Regions from separate parts of the Shewanella alkalitolerans genome, predicted to be linked through region 3. Evidence: predicted binding sites of a transcription regulator. Region 3 holds the regulator's gene; each other region holds the start of a gene.
What was found. Region 3 encodes sigma-54, which starts transcription at its own class of promoters, with help from an activator protein. Its sites were predicted from a motif close to GTTGGCACGNNNNTNGNNT; they were not measured.
Positions count from the first base shown of each region.

Region 1: a site for sigma-54 is predicted at 3,094-3,112, ahead of K0J45_RS02200 (TorF family putative porin). Genes of this name have one in related genera too.
Region 2: a site for sigma-54 is predicted at 2,212-2,230, ahead of pdsR (proteobacterial dedicated sortase system response regulator). Genes of this name have one in related genera too.

Region 1 is NZ_CP080422.1:480,093-484,647, forward strand. It holds gene K0J45_RS02185 (ABC transporter ATP-binding protein) at 1-637, opposite strand, end outside; gene K0J45_RS02190 (HlyD family secretion protein) at 637-1,590, opposite strand; gene K0J45_RS02195 (hypothetical protein) at 1,824-1,997, opposite strand; gene K0J45_RS02200 (TorF family putative porin) at 2,326-3,018, opposite strand; gene K0J45_RS02205 (HU family DNA-binding protein) at 3,258-3,530, opposite strand; gene K0J45_RS02210 (hypothetical protein) at 3,786-4,196, opposite strand; gene K0J45_RS02215 (DUF4240 domain-containing protein) at 4,462-4,555, shown strand, end outside.
Region 2 is NZ_CP080422.1:2,004,249-2,008,803, forward strand. It holds gene pdsS (proteobacterial dedicated sortase system histidine kinase) at 1-1,438, opposite strand, end outside; gene pdsR (proteobacterial dedicated sortase system response regulator) at 1,441-2,133, opposite strand; gene pdsO (sortase-associated OmpA-like protein PdsO) at 2,353-3,108, shown strand; gene K0J45_RS09050 (marine proteobacterial sortase target protein) at 3,148-4,555, shown strand, end outside.
Region 3 is NZ_CP080422.1:3,912,686-3,917,240, reverse strand. It holds gene hpf (ribosome hibernation promoting factor) at 1-244, opposite strand, end outside; gene K0J45_RS16955 (RNA polymerase factor sigma-54) at 275-1,762, opposite strand; gene lptB (LPS export ABC transporter ATP-binding protein) at 1,897-2,628, opposite strand; gene lptA (lipopolysaccharide transport periplasmic protein LptA) at 2,625-3,170, opposite strand; gene lptC (LPS export ABC transporter periplasmic protein LptC) at 3,157-3,714, opposite strand; gene kdsC (3-deoxy-manno-octulosonate-8-phosphatase KdsC) at 3,711-4,262, opposite strand; gene K0J45_RS16930 (KpsF/GutQ family sugar-phosphate isomerase) at 4,264-4,555, opposite strand, start outside.

The sequences.
Region 1 (4,555 bases), 1.1 Mb from region 3:
TTTCCAAGATCGCCAACTGGTGGCAGCGCTGCGCCTCGTCCATGTAGTGGGTGGTGACCAGTATGCTGGTGCCGCGCTCGGAGAGATCGAACAGCTGCTCCCAGAAGTCGCGTCGGTTCTGGGGATCCACCGCCGAGGTGGGCTCATCGAGAAACAGCAGCTCGGGCTCGTTGATGCAGGCGCAGGCCAGCCCCAGGCGCTGCTTCTGTCCGCCGCTGAGGGTGCCCGCTAGCTGTTGGCGCTGGGCGTCGAGATGATAGGTATCGATCAGCTCATCTATCTTGCGTTTGCTCTCCCTGGCGCCCAGGCCATATATGTCGGCGATAAATTGCAGGTTCTCCCTGACGCTCAGGTCTTCGTAGAGGGAGAATTTCTGGGTCATGTAGCCGATGCGTCGCCTGAGTGCCTCGGCCTGCTGGGGGATGGCCATGCCGAGCACGGAGATCTCGCCCCGGGTCGGGGTCAGAAGGCCGGTGAGCATGCGTATGGTGGTGGACTTGCCGCAGCCATTGGGGCCGAGAAAGCCGTAGATGTGGCCCTTCTGCACCTTCAGATCCAGCTCGGCCACCGCCAAGAGTTCGCCAAACTGCTTATCGACGCCGCGTGCATCTATGGCCAGCTCCGCATTTGTCTGCATCAGGGCAGCTCCACCTGGGCTGGGATCCCCGTGGGCAGGCTCTGGGCCCTGTCGTCGAGATCGAACTCCGCCAAATAGACGAGGCGAGACCTGTCCTGCTGATTTAAGGCGTAATAGGGGGTGAAGGCCGGCTCCTTGCTGAGCCAGCGCAGTGTGCCGCTGAAGGGCTGCTCCTGACCGTCGACATGCACCTTGAGCTGTATCCCTATGGTGAGTTTGGCCATGGCGGGGGCGGGAATATAGACCCTGGCATAGGCGGCCTTGTCGGCCTGAATCGCCACTACCACGGCGTTGGCGGGCACTCGCTCTCCCAGGTTAAAGGGCAGGCTGTCGAGGCGGCCGTTGCGGGTCGCCGTGATGCTGAGGTCATCCAGCAGTTGCCGCGCCAGATCCAGCTCGGCCGCGGCGGCATCGAGGGCTGCCTGGGCCTGCTGAATATCTTCTTGGCGCACGCCGACAATCAGCTTACTCAGGGCCTCATTGGCGGCGTTGTGTTCGGCTATGGTTTGATCCCGGCTGGCAACGGCCTGATCCAGATCTTGCTGACTCACCAGATTCTGCCGCTTAAGCTTATCGATGCGCCTGTAGGTCTTTTCCGCCTGCACCATGGCGGCGGTGGCGCGCTCCAGATTAGCCTGGGCACTGGCGATATCCTCGGGGCGCTCACCATTGGTGAGCCTGAGCAGATAGGCCTGGGCCTTCTGCCACTGGGCCTGGGCGCTGGCGACGCGGGCGGTTTGTTTGCGGGTGTCGAACTGTAGCAGCAACTCGCCTTCGGTGACCTGGCTGCCCTCGCGTTTAGGCAGTGCCGTGATGATCTCTGAGGTGGTGGCGCGCAGGAGTACCCGGTCGCGCTCCAGTGTGCCCAGGGCCTGGGGAGGTTCGGCGCCCTGACAGCCGCTAAGTAGCAGGAGTAGCGGGGCTAGAAGGCGTAAGGATTTACTCAGCGTCATGGTGACCTCTTGCAGACGAACCGCTTGGAAGAATTATGACTATCAATAAGTTATGTGCTGAATTTAATCTTACACCAATTTAACCTGGGTAGAAGGGGAATCTTTGAGTCCTGAATTTGAGTGCTATATCCTTGATGTACTCAAGGCTTAGCGTACTCAACGTCGAGAGCAAACGCCTGCATGGAGCCTGGCCCCATGCAGTGGTCGCGCGAAGGAGGCAAAGGAGTCTGGGGTTAGTAGAAATCTCCCCCCATGGCGCGTTTAAGTGCCGCCTCTTCGAGTAACTCTTCCAGGCGACGTTTGACTTCGCGTCTGTGTTGCAACTCACAGGCGGCCTTAGGGTTTTTGGGTGCTGTGATCGCTTCGATTTCAGCATCGTTCGGAATAACATCGAGTAACTGAGCCATAGTGAAATCCTCGTCAAATAAAGTGCTTGTGCACTCATTTGGTGCCGCTTAGCACTGAGCCGCTTTAACATAAAGTTAACTGAGTCAAAGCGTTAGCTAGTTTAGCGTCCTAAGGCGTGAGCACATTAGCGAGCGCTAATGAGAAAAATAGCAGGGGATTTTCGATTTTTGTTTGATCGAGTTAACACTATTGTGTTTGTCGTGGATTTAGACAAAATGTGAGCGAATAGACGGGTGAACTGTTTTTAATTGACTGTTTTTAATTGAAATATTTCTAGAGCAATAATGAGTTGCCAGCTAAATTAGTGGCAACTCATTTAAATTTAGATCACAAATCGAAACTATAGCTGTAGCCAACGACCACTTTAGGATCGTCACCCTCGAGATCGGTATCGCTGACCAGGAAGGAGATGGTGCCGAAGTCGGTTTCCTTATCCAGAGACAAAGAGTAGTCGGCATAGTTGTCGGTATCGAACCAGGCGTTGACGACATCACCACTGGAGTAGCCATAGTGGGCCGAGATAGACAGTGTCTCCGACAGTGGGAAGCTGACGCCTGCGTTGATATAGCTGAGATCTTTCTCATCGAAAGGATCCGATGCCACGTCGCTGCCGGCATTGACCACCTTTGAATAGCCGATGCTGAACCACTTCCAGCTCAGGGCCAGGGTGACTTCACCGAAGTCTATGCTCGAATCGCTGTCTGGGTAGGCGTAGTAGAGATAGCTGATGTCATACCCAAAGTCTTCCCCTATGCTGCCGGCATAGCCGCCGTAGAAGTCGATCTCGTAGCTGGTGTCGTCGCCGAAATCCACATTGGACGCCCAGGTTCCGAGGTAGAGACCGCTGTCGTGTTCGAAGTCTATGCCGCCTTGAACCGCGGGCGCGTCTCCCGTCTGTGTGGCACCGCGCCACAAGTAGTTGGAGGTTGCGCCTATGTTGCCCGTGACGCTAGCGCTGGCCGGTAGGGCAACCATCAAGGTGCCCGCGAGTAGGCTTAGGGTTCGCAATGCTTGTTTCATACTCATTCCTTCTTATTGGTCTATGGGAGCGGCCCTGCCTGTTGTTATGAGTATTGTCAGGCCGCGTACAAGCTATAGCGAAGAGCGTGCCAAATATTTATCTGTTATTTTTCAAGTGTTTATATTATTTGCATCAGAAGTAGGCAACGAATTGGTTAAAAATGAGGCAGAGGATGCACTAGGAGGGTGCATAAAAAAACCTCCATGGAGGAGGTTTTTTCGACGGATTAAATACCGATTTAGTTTACGCTGTCTTTTAGCGTCTTACCGGCTTTAAACTTAGGTACTACAGCCGCTGGGATCTGAATTTCTTTGCCCGTCTGTGGGTTGCGGCCTGTACGTGCTGCACGGCTAGTGGTCTCGAAAGAACCAAAACCTACAATAGAGATTTTTTCGCCGTTCTTCATCGCTTCCGCTACCGTTTCTTCGAAAGACTTTAAGGCGCGAGCAGCTTCAGCTTTAGTGAGTTCAGCGCTTTCCGCTATTTTTGCAACAAGTTCAGTTTTATTCATTTGGATAGTCTCTTCTTTCCGTAGATTTAGTAATACCAATTACATTAGATACTTGCAATTGCTGGACTTAACATGCCACAAGCATCCCTATAATGAAAGCGGTTTTATGCGCTCAAAGGGTGCTTTCAGTCAAATTCAGTAAAAATTTAACCCTTGAAACAGAAGAAAGCGACCTGGATTTGACTGAATTGGCACGAAGGCCGGTCAGATAAGGGCTGGGGAGGAGATGGGATGTATACCTCCCCGATAGAGGGATTAAGCCTTGGTCTGGTCGCTGGTTTGAGCTGCCTGCGGCAGGTACTGTTTCAGTCCCTTAGAGAAGGCCATATACCACTGGAAACTCAGCAGTGCGGTGACAACTAAGGCGATGGCCCAGATAGGCAGCTCCTGACCGCGCACCACCACCTTAACGTCCTCCGGGGTGATCTGATAGGCGATCACCGCCGTGGCACCCAGCGCCGTGAAGCCCAGGGTCTGTATGCCGATATAGATCTTCAGCACCAGGCTTGCCCAGCTGGTGCGGGCGATGAGGCCGATGAGCACAGGGATCACGCCCAGGGTAAAGAGATCTAGGGTCTGGCTGTCCAGGGCGCGCCAACCGGCGAGGATGGCGATAACAATATAGAGGGCGATCAGTAGCAGTATGCTGGGACTTGGTCGGTTCATCTTGGCTCTTGGGTGAATGATTTGCCCCGCAGTGTAGAAAAATGGCGCAACATAGTCCAACGCTTTACTTAAATGTCTAATGCTTTACCTAAATGTCTATTGCTTTGGCTAAATTGCAAAGGCCATGCTGCCAGCTAGGCTGGCTTAGGGTAAGATGTGGCCTCTGTTTGGCCTGTCGCTTGATAAAAATGAGTCAGGATACGCAGGACAGGAGTAAATATGAAGGCAATCGTTAACCATAAACCACGTTTGGTATGAGAAGAGCATGAACGAGAATGAATTTTGGCAGTTAGTCACCCGCAGCAAGCCAGAGCAAGAACAGGAGAGCCTGGCGGCGGAGCTTAAGGCGAAGCTGAACG
Region 2 (4,555 bases), 1.9 Mb from region 3:
CGCCTATCTCGTCGCGCACCTTAGAGCCGACAATCGCCTTTCTGATCCGCCCCTGGCTGTCGATCGCTTGCTCGGCATCGTCCCTCAGCTTACGGATGCGGCTGGAGATGCTGGAGGCGAAGAAGAAGAGCGCTAGTGTGCCCATGCTCATCACGGTCAGGATCACGTTAAACAGCTTCTCCAGCGCCTTGTTGCGCAGGGTGCGGATGCCGTGGGTGGTCTCCTCGGCGATCACCACGCCCATCACGGTTTCGTCGATCCAGATAGGGCTGGCGGCAGCCAGGATCACCGCCTTGCCATCTGGGCTGAGGCGCCAGGTGGAGCCAAATTGACCCGCCAGGGCCTTACGGATATGGCTGCCCTCGAGCACAGTAGAGTCTTTGAGCGAGTCGACGAAATGCTTAGGCGGCGTGGTCAGGATGCGATAGTAGATCGGGTGCAGGAACTGCTGCTTGAAGCGGCCCCAGAAGGTGTCTGGTGTCTGCTCGGTCGCGGTCTGCGCCCACACATTGGTGCTGCTGTAGATGTCGCCGGATTTCGCCAGTACCCGGCCGTGGCGATCCACCACCCAGATCCGCGAGCTGTTGTGGCTCATCCCCTTGATGATGCTCTCGATCTCAGGCGAAGGCACCAGTACCGTCCCCAGCTTGGTGACATCATCCGTGGCCGAGGTGCCGACGATCGCCTCGACGTTACGCGTCTTTCTGTCGTTAACATCGACGATGGCGAAACCCAGCTTACTGCCCACCATCTCCAGCGGCATCCTCAGCTCGATGTTGTAGCCTTTATCTGTCTTCAGCCACTTGCCCTGAATGCGTACCTCTGGAGTAACGGGCTGGGACTTGCGGGGATCGGCGGGCAGCTCGAAGGCGCTGATCCAGCCGTCACGTATGGTGGCGACGATGTAACGGCGAAACTGGCCGTCGGGCGCTAGGGTGGCGATGGCCAGATGATCGTTGTTGTCGATGCGCAGGCTGTTGGTGCCGCGGTAGATCACCTTAGGATCTGTCACCTCGAAATAGCCATAGAGGTAGCCGGCATACTTGCCCACCATATGGGTGAAACTGACGTTGAGAGGTTTGCCATCATCGGCCTTAAACAGCTGGTGATCGGCGCCGTAGGTCACCGCGCGGTGGCGGTTAGAGGCCCATTCGCCCAGCTTGCCATCCAGATGGATAGGGCCGGTTAAGGGGTAGGCGTAGAGATCCCGCCCCTTTTTTACCTGTGACAAGAAGCTTGCCTGCTTGTCGAACAGCTTGGGACGTTCATGCAGGGCGGTGGCTAAGGCTTGAGTGGTGCCTTCAAGAGTCTTTTCCTGGCCGTGGCGCAGGTATTTTTCCATCTCCCACACATATTGATAGCCCAGCCAAGGCAGGCAGAGCAGGAACAGGGAGAGTACGGCGACCTTAGTGCGCAGGCCGATGGGCAGATTAAACATGCTTAGTCTTGGGTATCCCAGCGGTAGCCCATGCCGTAAACGGTATCGATGCAATCGAATTCTGGGTCCTGGCTGATAAATTTCTTACGGATCCGCTTCACGTGGGAGGTGATGGTGCTGTCATCCACATAGATCTTGGCGTCCTGCATCAGCGCCTGACGGCTACGTACATGGCCTGGGCGCTTGGCCAGGGCGTGCACCATCCAAAATTCGGTCACCGTCAGCTCGATAGGCTGCTGCTTCCAGTAGACCTGGATACGGTTGACATCTATGGTCAGGTTGCCGTGCTCTATCATGCCATCTTGCGGATTGGCACCATTTTGGATGTCCGAGCGCCTAAATAGCGCGGCTAGGCGAGCGATCAGATGGGGGAAGCTGACATCCTTGCTCAAATAGTCGTCGGCGCCCAGTCTCAGGCCGCAGACGGTGTCGAAGTCACTGTCTCTGGCGGTCAGAAAGATGATAGGCAGGGTGTTCGACATGGCCCTGAGTGACTGGCACAGGGTAAAGCCGCCATCTATCTCATCTTCCAGGCCGATGTCGATGATTGCTAAGTCAGGCAGACGCGTGTTGAAGGCCTCCATGGCGCTGGGGCGGTTGGCGTACGCCTGCACAAAGTAGCCTTGCTGCTGCAGCACCTCTTTGTAGTTTTCGCGGATAGCCGCCTCATCTTCCACTATTGCAATACGCTTCATGATCCATCCATTACAGCTTAGGGTTTCTGGAGTGTGACTATACAGCAAAATATCTGGGAGAAAAGTGGCTCGGGGTAAAAGCCATTTTCTTGCCACATTTGGTCTGCGCATCGTCATTTTTGCACCCCGGACTTGCCATTTCACTCAGGTTTAATGACCTCATCGACAGGAACCACAGGGTTCTTATTTACCAATCCATGTCAACTTGAGGATTTTCCCATGAAGAAGCAGATCATTGCCGCATTAATCAGTGTTTCGTTATTTGGCAGCTCAATGGCTTTCGCTGCCCCCGCAACTCAAGCGACTCAAAGTACAAACAACAGCTCGGCCGATGAAGAGGCGCTTATCGGTGTGGGCTCAGGCATAGTGCTGGGCGCTGTGGTTGCCGGCCCTGTGGGGGCGATTATAGGCGCCTTCACCGGCGGCATGATAGGTCAGACGGTAGCCAACGACAGCGAGATCAAACAGCAGCAGGCCACGTTAGCCGAACAGGAGAGCCGCATGATGGCGCTCAAGCAGCAAAATGAGGCGCTGCTGACGGTGCAGCAGGAGTATCAAGAGGCCAAGGTGGAACTGGCACAGCTTAGACAGCATCAGGGCACCCGTTTGGAAGAGCTGGCCCTGGGGCTCAACGTCCAGTTTAAGACGGGCTCATCTACCGTCGAGCCGCACTTTCAGAGCCAGCTCAACGAGGTGGCCGATGCCATGGCGATCTCCCCGCAGCTTAAGTTAGATCTCACCGGCTACGCCGATCGCCGCGGCGACAGTAGCTACAACCAGGCGCTGTCTGAGCAGCGTGTGGCCGAGGTGAGAAGCTACCTAGTCTCCAGAGGTGTGGATGAAGCCCGCTTAGATGCCAAGGCCTATGGTGCCAGCGCGCCGGTGAAGGATGAACAGAGCTTCGAAAATGACTTCTTCGATCGCCGCGTCACCATCAAGTTACTGCCTGGCGATACCGCCCTGGCATCTAACTAGATCTCGCACCATGAAGCAACGCGTAAAAGGAGAAGTAAGATGTTGCCACGCCCGCGTCTCAGGATGAACCAGACCGACCTTTGCCCCCCGAGGGGGGCGCTTTTTTCTCGCCAGCGGCTGGTGATCGCCGCCTTGGTGTTCAGCGTCAGCGCGATTGGCTCGACGACGCCAGCCTTTGGGCGCATGGGTCAGCAAGCTGGTGTTAATGTGACGGCAGCCAAATATGGTGAGCAGCTGCACCATTTCGATCTGCCCGCCGCCGATGAGCCCACCTTAGGACAGGGCGTGCTCGAGTATCGCTTAGATGGCGTTCAGCTAACGAGCGAGGTGCCCGCTACGGCGCTTGCCGTGGATACCCAGGTGCAGATGAACATCTCTGGTTGGATCAACCGGGTGTCGGTAAAGCAGGTGTTTGTGAACGACAGCGAGCATTGGCTCAATGGCCGCTATCAATTTCCGCTGCCTCACGATGCGGCGGTCGACAGCCTCAAGCTGCATATCGGTCAGCGGGTGATAGTCGGTGAGATCCAGCCCAAGGCAGTGGCGAGGCAAACCTTTGAACAGGCCAAGGCCAGCGGCAAGAAGGCCAGCCTGGTGAGCCAGCAAAGACCCAACATCTTCACCTCTGAGGTGGCGAACCTGGGGCCCGGCGAGGCACTGGTGGTGGAGATCGCCTATCAACAGCAGGTGCGTTATCAAGATGGCGAGTTTAGTCTGCGATTTCCTACGGCAATCACCCCGAGATACTTTCCTAAGGGGCAGGCTCCAGACTTAGAACAAGCATCAGTTAACGATGCAAAAAGACTTAACGCCCTGAATGAGGGCACGCAGAGCGATGAGCAGAAGCTCTATCTGGATGTGATACTGGATGCTGGCATGGCCATCAGCCGACTGGAGACCCCCTATCATCAGATGCGCCAGACCCAGCTTGGCGGCACTAAGATAGGGCTCAATCTCACTGCCAACCTGAGACCCGATCGCGACTTTCTGCTTAAGTGGCGGCCGCTGCTTGCCGAGCAGCCGAGCGCCGTGATGTTTGCGCAATTAGGCAAGACACATGAGTTCAAGACTCATGAATTCAAGAATGAAGAATCTCTTGCATCTTCACAGGCTCACAATGATCAGGTGGTGAGCGAAGCGAATCACGCAGCCGAGGTGCAAGCGAGTGATAAAGAGGCGAAAGACAGTTATGCCCTAGTGATGCTGATACCGCCCCAGGATAAGGCGAGGGTGCGCCTGCCAAGAGAGCTGACCCTGGTGATCGACACCTCTGGCTCAATGACGGGGGACTCTATCGCCCAGGCCAAGTCGGCCATCTTAAACGCCTTAGCCGGCCTTGGCAGCCAAGATACCTTCAATGTGATCGCCTTTGACAGCAGCGTGCGCAGCCTGTCGCCGGTGGCCTTGTCAGCCACTGCGGCCAATTTGGGCAAGGCCAATCTGTTCG
Region 3 (4,555 bases):
CGAGTTTGTCAATCAGGGAGTCTATCGCGGCATACATGTCCGCATGTTCGGATGTTGCGAACACTTCTCCGCCACGGAGATGTAACTTTGCCTCAACCTTCTGTTGCAACTTTTCGACATTTAATACAACGTGCACATTATTGATCTGATCGAAATGACGTTCAAGCTTTGTGAATTTCTCTTCGATGTAGCTTCGTAGAGATTGGGTGATCTCGATATGGTGCCCAGTCAGGTTTATTTGCATAAAGATAGTCCTCCAGTTTCCAGGTTTGTTTTATAAGCTCTTGCGCTGATTCGAGGGCGGTATAAGCATTGCCTCGCGATACTTGGCAATGGTGCGTCTAGCCACCTTAATCCCCTGTTCGGCCAAGAGTTGAGCCATCTTGCTGTCGCTCAATGGCTTTTTCTGGTTTTCCGCAGCAACCAGCTTCTTAATGAAGGCACGTATTGCTGTTGAAGAGCACTCTCCGCCATCGTCGGTACCGACGTGACTGGAGAAGAAGTATTTGAGCTCGAAGATCCCTCTCGGGGTATGCATATATTTTTGCGTGGTCACACGTGAGATGGTGGATTCATGCATCTCCACCGCCTCGGCGATGTCGTTCAGTACCATGGGCTTCATCGCCTCTTCGCCAAATTCGAAGAAGCCTTGCTGGAAGTCGACGATACAGTTGGTCACCTTGAGCAGGGTCTCGTTGCGACTCTCAAGGCTCTTGAGGAACCATTTGGCTTCCTGCAGGTGGCCGCGAATAAACTGGCCATCCGCTTGACTCTTAGTGCTGCGGGCCATGGCGGCATACTGCTGGTTGACGTTGATCTTGGGCATGCTGTCTGGGTTAAGCTCGACTACCCAGCGTCCCTTCTTCTTGGTGACGGTCACATCCGGGATCACGTACTCGTCGCGGCTGGCGGTGATGGCGAGGCCTGGACGGGGATTCAGGGTCTGGATCAGGGCGATGGCATCCCTCAGTTCATCTTCCTTGAGCTTGGTCTTGCGCATCAGCAGACGGAAGTCGCGTCCGGCGATGAGATCCAGGTGTTCTTTGATCAGCATGCGGGCGTTGGCTATGTGCGGTGTATCGTCGCTGTACTGGGCCAGCTGGATCGTCAGACATTCGCTGAGGTCGCGGGCCGCCACACCAATGGGGTCGAAGTGTTGTACCCGTTTGAGTACCGCCTCGACCTCGTCGAGTTCGATCTCTGGGTCGCCCATGGCCTCGAGAATATCTTCGCAGGTCTGGGTCAGGTAACCGCGCTCGTCGATGGCGTCGATGATGGCGGTGGCGATGGCCAGGTCGTTATCGGAAAAAGGGGTCAGGTTCTTCTGCCATTCCAGGTGTTCGTATAGACCTTCGCTGGTCTCGCCCTGAAAAGGCATGTCGTCGTCGCGCATGGCGCCCGAGCTTGAGTTTGGTGAGGCGGTGTAGACCTCATCCCAGGTGGTATCCACCGGCAGCTCGTCTGGCATTGAGTCTTGAGTCAGGGCGTCTGAGGTCTCGACCCCTGAATTATCCTGGCTCGAATCCAGCTCTATCTTGTCGTCGTACTTGTTGTCGAAGCTGTCGCTGACGCTATCGTCTTGCAGCTCGATGCTGGCGCTCTCCTGCTCTTCATCCAACTCCAGTAGCGGGTTGGATTCTAATGCCTGCTGGATCTCCTGCTGCAACTCTAATGACGACAACTGCAACAGACGTATGGCCTGTTGTAGCTGGGGCGTCATGGTGAGATGCTGACCCATTTTGAGCTGAAGTGACGCTTTCATCGTACTGCTATTCCCTTGTTTCTAATTATAAAATGAGAAAGCTCTGGCTATATGTGCCGGACAAATATATCGGATAGTGCCTAAAGCCACAATTAACGCATGGTTTTTCCTCTGTGGCCCCATTATAAGATTAACTATAGCTTGAATTGTTCACCTAAGTACACTGCTCGTACTTGCTGGTTGTCTAAGATTTCGGCGGGTGTGCCCTCGGCGATCAGATTACCATGGCTGACGATATAGGCTTTCTCGCAGACGTCTAATGTTTCGCGCACGTTGTGGTCGGTGATCAACACCCCCAGGCCGCGATTCTTAAGCTGCTCGATGATCTTCTTGATGTCGATAACCGAGATGGGATCGACCCCGGCGAACGGCTCGTCGAGAAGAATAAACTTAGGGTTGGCGGCAAGCGCCCTGGCGATCTCCACCCGGCGACGTTCACCGCCCGAGAGCGCCATGCCGTGGCTGTCACGGATATGGGTGATGTGAAACTCTTCCAGCAGGTGTTCCAGCTCCTCTTCGCGGCCATCGTTATTAAGATCGCTGCGGGTCTGGAGCACGGCCATGATGTTGTCCCGCACCGAGAGCTTACGGAAGATACTGGCTTCCTGCGGCAGGTAGCCTATGCCTTTGCGGGCGCGTAGGTGCATTGGGTCTAGCGTCAGGTCGTCATCGTCGATAAAGATGCGGCCCTTGTCGCTCTGTACCAGGCCGACGACCATGTAAAAGGTGGTGGTCTTGCCGGCGCCGTTTGGCCCCAGCAGGCCGACGATCTGCCCGGTCTTTACCGTGAGGCTCACGTCTTGGACAACGGCACGACTCTTATAGCTCTTGGCGAGGTTCTCCGCCTTCAAGATCAGGTCTGTCATTGTTTTTCCTGTTCTGGTTTCTTCTCGGGCTTCTGCTCTGGCTGGATCTGTTCCTGATAGTTCTCAGGCTGAATGATGGTGATCACTCTGTCTTTGCCTGTGCTCTCGGCGATCAGCTGTTGCTGCTCTATGTTGTAGCGGATCTGCGAACCCGTGACCTGGCTGCCTTCCTGTTCCAGGGTGGCGTCGCCAATGAGCGTCAGGGTGCGGCTGGAAAGCTCGTAACGTATCTCCTTGGCGCTGGCCGAGGCGGGACGGCCATCTTCCATCACCTGAGAGTAGGTGGCTGGGTTGCCGGTGGCGATCAGTATCTTGCCGCTGTTCTTCTCTTTGCTGAAGGCGCGCAGTTCACTGGCCAATATCTTGATAGAGCCTTGGGTGACCTCGACCGGACCGTGGAAGATGATCTGGTTGTTCTTAATGTCGGCTTCCTGGCTGGCGGCAGAGATCTTAACCTCTTGCAGCAGGTCGTTCACCTTGGCATGGGCGCCAATACTGACCAGGGGCAGCAGGCCCGCAAGAATAAGGCTATTTAGTTTCATATGTTCCTTCTACCTGACTCGTCAGTTTTATATTTTGGGCGTTGAGATCGGCATATAAGCCTTCCCCCGTGATGAGGAAATCACGTCCTGTGATCCGAATGCTTCTGTCGGATGTCATAATCATAGTATTGAGATCCAGCTCCAGATAGGTGGTCTCTATGGTCTGAATCGGTTCCTCTGGGCTAATGGCATCAATGATAACATTATTTTCCAGGGTGACCCGTCCGCTATTTTTGTCCAGTGTGCCCTTGGTGGACCTCAGGCGCCACTGGGCATCGCCGTTGTCGGGGTAGACCAGATAGATGGGCTGGGTAAAGTAGGTCTGGTTGCGCTCGGCGTAGTGCTCCATGTGACTGGCCGATACCCGGCTGTTGATACCACCCTCATCATTGTATTGCACGCTCTTGAGATCTCTGACTATGTAGTCGGGACGATCGACATTATCCAGGGCCAGCTCTTCGCTGCCCTTTTTCGACTGAACCTGCCAATAGAGGATCAGTGCGGTGCCGAAGAAGGCGATGATCGCCAGCGTGACTCTGTTCATATGCTCATTCCGTGGGCCGAGGCAAACTTATCCTGGCTGAGCAGGATGAGATCCGTCAGTTCACGCAGTGCGCCGTGGCCGCCATTGATGTGGGTAACCATGTCGGCGTGTTGGCGCACATAGGGGTGACCGTCGGCCACGCAGACAGACAGGCCTACCTTCTCCATCACGGGCAGATCCACCATGTCATCGCCGATATAGGCCACTTCTTCCGGCGTCACCTTATAGAGGTTAAGCAGCTCCTGATAAGGCTCGAGTTTGTTGTCGACGCCCTGGTAGATATGGGTGATACCCAGGGCCGTCATGCGATCTTCCACTATCTGCGACTTACGCCCCGTGATGATGGCCACCGGAATATCGCTGGTCAGCAGCGAGCGGACGCCATAGCCGTCGCGGGTATGGAAGGTCTTGAGTTCGTCGCCCGAGTTGCTCATATAGACCAGACCGTCGGAGAATACACCGTCGACGTCGCAGATCAAGAGTTTGATCTGTTTGGCTTTTTGCCAGACCGCGTCGGTTATCGGGCCGTAGAAACCTTGATGTGCCATGTTAGATCACCCCCGCCTTGACCATGTCCAGCATATTGAGTGCGCCAATCGGCTTCTGCTGCTCGTCGGTGACGATCAGGCCGTTGATCTCCTTCTCGTCCATCACCTTGAGGGCCTGGGCGGCTAAGATGCCTTCGCTGACGGTGACGCAGCCATGGGTCATCACCTCTGAGATGGAGGTCTTGCGCAGGTTGATCTCGGCGTCGATCACCCGGCGCAGGTCGCCGTCGGTGAAGATGCCGACCAGCAGGCCCTGGCTGTTGACCACGCCTGTCATGCCAAGCCCCTTCTTG